2 regions of the Vagococcus zengguangii genome follow, and region 1 is predicted to be linked to the other one. Evidence: predicted binding sites of a transcription regulator. Region 1 holds the regulator's gene; the other holds the start of a gene.
The links. The regulator LexA, encoded in region 1, represses DNA repair genes until DNA is damaged. The targets are predictions, from matches to a motif close to CNAACANNTGTTNG.
Positions count from the first base shown of each region.

Region 1 (2,489 bases):
TGAGCCGTGTCCAGCTGATAAGATAAAGCGGTCACGATCAATCCAGTTTCTAGAAGTTTTTGGGTTTACTTTTAAATGTTTCGTCCACAATGCATAAGCCATTGGGGCTGCACCCATTGGTAAACCTGGATGTCCAGAATTTGCTTTTTGAATCATATCCATACTTAACGTACGTAATGTATTAACGCCTAATTCATCAATTTTGTCGAACAACATGATCATCTCCTATGTTTTTAGGTTTTTTTTACCTTTATTACATTCTACTATATATGTAGGTGCTTACGCAATCATTTTTGTATAATTTTTCACTAATCTTCTAAATGACGACCATGAATTTGTTTGTCTTTTTGAATACGTTTCAATTTATCAGGCGTAACATCTGTTCCTTCTTGATCGACGACTTTCATACCCTCGATATGATGACGCATCCCGCCTCTAAATACCGTTAAGTACTCTTCTCTCAATGCTTGTTGCTCTAAAATTTCTTCTTGTGTTAAACCTTCTGCTTTTTTCTTGCGAGCTAATTCATTAATTCTCGCCATTTTGTCTTTTGATAACATATAATCAGTCCTCCTATACAATTACTTATTTTAATCGATATTTAAATAAAACACAAACTCGCAATCTACGAACATGTGTTTGATAACTTCTCGCTAGTATGTTAAAATTTAATTAATAAAACTATCCTAGGAGGATTTCCCATGACGAACAAAAAAGAAAATCGTCAATTAAGTATTTTACATTATATACATGAAACGGGGGAACAACGCGGATATCCACCAACTGTGCGAGAAATTTGCGAAGCAGTCAATCTTTCTTCTACTTCGACTGTTCACGGGCACCTAGCTCGTTTGGAGCAAAAAGGTTTATTACTTCGCGACCCATCTAAGCCTCGTGCGATTGAAGTAACCAAAATGGGGCTGCAATTGTTAGGGATTCAACCTGAGACTATTCCAGTCCTAGGAACCGTCACAGCCGGAGAACCGATTTTAGCGGTAGAAGATGCATCCGATTTTTTCCCTGTACCACCTGAGTTTAAAAACGAAACGCGTCCCCTGTTTATGTTAACGATTCGCGGAACAAGTATGATCAACAAAGGCATCATTGACGGTGATTTCGTCATTGTTCGTAAACAAGAACAAGCGAATAACGGCGATATCGTGATTGCCATGACCGCTGAAGATGAAGCCACGTGTAAAACTTTCTATAAAGAAAAGAACCGTATTCGTTTACAACCAGAAAACGATGAACTAGACCCTATTTATCTAGATACCTGTACAATCTTAGGAAAAGTTGTCGGACTTTATCGCTCATTTTAAAAAACTCTTTACAACACGAACAAATGTTTGTATAATAAAAACAGAACAAACGTTCGTATCGAGGAGGAATTATTTATGACAGGGATTAGACGACTATTTTTTATATTTTTCACTTTATTAGCAGGTATTTTTCTAGGCGCATTCGGATTAAAGTTGGCTCTTATCATTTCAATCCCACTATTTGTCACGCTAGTCGTACTATGGGATGAAAAAAAGTATGAACTGAAGAACGAACAAATGAATTATTATCAGCAACATTATTATGAAGATTATCAATAAATAGCAAAAGAACGAAGCCACAGCTTCGTTCTTTTTTATTATTATTCTGCTTCCACTTCAACGTTTGATTCAGTTTTGGTTGAAGTTTTTTTATCAGCCTTTGCTAATTGTTTACCTAGTTCAATAATAAAATCATGTAATTGACCTTTCACTTCAGGATGCTCTAAACCATACTCGATACTTGATTTTAAGAATCCGAATTTATCCCCCACATCATAACGTTTGCCATTGAACTTGTGACCAAACACGCGTTGTGTTTTATTTAGCTCATCAATCGCGTCTGTTAATTGAATTTCTCCACCTGCACCAGGTTCTTGTTTTTCTAATAAATCAAAAATTTCTGGTGTGAATAAATAGCGACCAATAATCGCTAAATCACTTGGTGCTTCATCTGGATTTGGTTTTTCAACAAAGTGGCTAACATTGAATAAACCTGGTTTCACTTCAGCTTCTGGTGCAATAATACCATATTTTGATGTATCTTCATGTGGGACTTCCATCACCGCAATAGTTGAAGCCTTTGTTTCATTATAGTTATCAATTAATTGTTTAGTTAACGGTATTTCATCCGTCATAATGTCATCACCTAACATCACGACAAACGGTTCGTTCCCTACAAAGGCTTTCCCTAATGAAACAGCATGCCCTAAACCTAATGCACGTGATTGACGAATGAAATGTAAATTAATACCAGTAGTTGCTTCAACTGTTTCTAATAATTCCCATTTACCTTTTTCTTTTAAGTTCATTTCTAATTCTAAGTTAGCATCAAAATGGTCTTCAATCGGACGCTTCGCTTTACCTGTCACGATTAAAATATCTTCAATTCCTGATGCAAGTGCTTCTTCAACAATAAATTGAATCGTTGGTTTGTCAACAATTGGCAACATT
Region 1 covers NZ_CP039712.1:900,790-903,278, reverse strand. The annotation lists gene tkt (transketolase) at 1-213, opposite strand, end outside; gene FA707_RS04260 (DUF896 family protein) at 309-560, opposite strand; gene lexA (transcriptional repressor LexA) at 702-1,319, shown strand; gene FA707_RS04250 (hypothetical protein) at 1,395-1,598, shown strand; gene galU (UTP--glucose-1-phosphate uridylyltransferase GalU) at 1,640-2,489, opposite strand, start outside.

Region 2 (2,489 bases), 1.1 Mb from region 1:
CCACAGACCTATGTTTCGATTACGGTTCCGTCCGGGGTGGCCGCAAATGGTCAGCCAAGTGGACATTGGGAGGTTCATTTCACACCGACTGCATTAAAAACGGCTGATTGGATTAACATCATGTCATATGATGCGCAAATTGAAGGCTATCCTAATCATTCGACGACTGAATTACACCAAGCTAATTTAGATTACTGGAATAAAATATTAGGTGGTAATCACATGAATAAGTTAGTGTCGGGTATTCCTTTTTATGGGAAAGCAGCTGATGGGTCAGTGATGACTTACCGTAATATTATTAACGAAGCCCCAGAAGTACCGTTGGATGATGAAGTAATGATTAACGGTGTGACGTATTTTATTAATAATAAGCAAACCATTCGTGATAAGACACTGGCTTCAATAGAAACCGAATCAGGAGGCATCATGATTTGGGCTCCTACGATGGACACTGAAAAATCAAGTTCGACTAACTTGATGAAAGTGTTATATGATACGGTTGAAAAAGAAAAGGTATCATTAAATCGTGCCAATTCACTAGCTGAAGAAGTGACACCAAGTATTGTCGTTAAAAAAATTAACTGGTTAGATGTATTAAGCGTCTTACTAGGGCTATTGTTACTAAGCTTGGGTATTCCGTTGCTCCTAGGTTACTGGCAAAAATATTTACCTAATAGTTTAAAAGGTAAGAAGTTAAATAAAAAAGCCTTTGCTAAATTAATAGGGATAACTGCAATTATTTTAGGTGTTTTATTCGTCTTAATGGGTCTAACTCCTTGGTGGATGCCATTGTTGTATGTTTTAGCATTAATAGCATTATTTGTTAAATTACTGAAAAAATAACGATTTATTAAGAGCCATGACGATTAGTCGTGGCTCTTTTTTGTGTGAGCCAGACATAGACGTGATAGTTATGTCAGTGAGTCATGAAAGAATGAGAAATCTTTCGAATTCACCAAGAAATATGGTACAATTTAGAGGCGAACGCATGTTTTGGATAAGGAGAATTAGTATGTACGAATATATGAAAGGGCAAGTAACATTTGTTAGCCCATATTACATTGTGTTAGAAGTTGGCGGGATTGGATATCAATTAGCTGTGGCGAATCCGTTTCGTTACAATACAGAAACCAAAGAAACGTTGATTTATATTTATCAAGCGGTGCGTGAAGATGCTATTAACTTGTTTGGTTTTAATCAATATGAAGAAAAACAATTATTTATGAAATTAATTAGTGTCTCAGGAATTGGTCCGAAAAGCGCCTTAGCCATTATGGCGGGAGAAGACCATGTTGGGTTAGTTAAAGCGATTGAGTCAGATGACTTTAAGTATTTAACGAAGTTTCCTGGTGTAGGTAAAAAAACAGCACAACAAATGATTCTTGATTTGAAAGGAAAACTAGATGATTTAGTTATTTCAGAACTAAAAGGAGACGAGCAAATTTCGCTATTAGATATCGATTTAGATGGTTCAAACAATCGTTATTTAGAGGAAGCTATCGAAGCGTTGTTAGCATTAGGTTACTCACAAAAAGAATTGGCGCGCATTGAAAAAGAGTTGAAGAGTTTGAATTTAGATTCAACTGATGCATACTTACGCCAAGGTTTAAGCCTATTAATGAAAAAATAAGGAGGTTTTCTTATGGTAGAAAACGACCGCATGCTTTCTCCTGAAAATCTGCCTTTTGAATCAGAAGAGAAGCAACTGCGCCCAACACGATTAGCTCAATATATCGGGCAACATAAAGTCAAAGAAGAATTGTCGATTTATATTAAAGCAGCGTTGAATCGTCAAGAAGCTCTTGATCATGTCTTGTTATTTGGACCACCGGGATTAGGGAAAACAACAATGGCGATGGTGATTGCAAATGAGATGGGGGTTCAGATTAGAACAACGAGTGGACCGGCAATTGAACGGCCAGGTGATCTAGTAGCATTGTTGAATGAGCTAGAACCAGGCGATGTATTATTTATTGATGAAATTCACCGCTTACCACGCGTTGTAGAAGAGATGCTATATTCAGCGATGGAAGATTTTTACGTCGATATCATGGTTGGTCAAGGTCCGACTGCGCATCCCGTTCATTTTGAGTTACCACCATTTACCTTAATCGGCGCGACGACTCGTGCCGGGATGTTATCTGCGCCACTTCGTGATCGATTCGGTATTGTTTTGCATATGGAATATTATGAAGTGCAAGATCTACAAGAAATTGTATTGCGTTCGGCTGATATTTTTAGAACAGATATTTTAGAAGATGGTGCGTTAGAAATTGCGCGCCGTTCGCGTGGAACCCCACGAATTGCCAATCGTTTGTTACGACGCGTGCGTGACGTGGCACAAGTTGAAAATGACGGAATTGTTGATTCAAAAACAGCTGACCGTGCCTTGGCAATTTTACAAGTTGACCATGAAGGATTAGACTATGTCGATCAAAAAATCCTACGTACGATGATTGAATTATATGGTGGTGGACCAGTAGGATTAA
Region 2 covers NZ_CP039712.1:2,016,934-2,019,422, reverse strand. The annotation lists gene FA707_RS09575 (glycoside hydrolase family 18 protein) at 1-843, shown strand, start outside; gene ruvA (Holliday junction branch migration protein RuvA) at 1,013-1,630, shown strand; gene ruvB (Holliday junction branch migration DNA helicase RuvB) at 1,643-2,489, shown strand, end outside.
Region 2: ruvA (Holliday junction branch migration protein RuvA) is a predicted target of LexA. The motif match lies at 982-995, and genes of this name have one in related genera.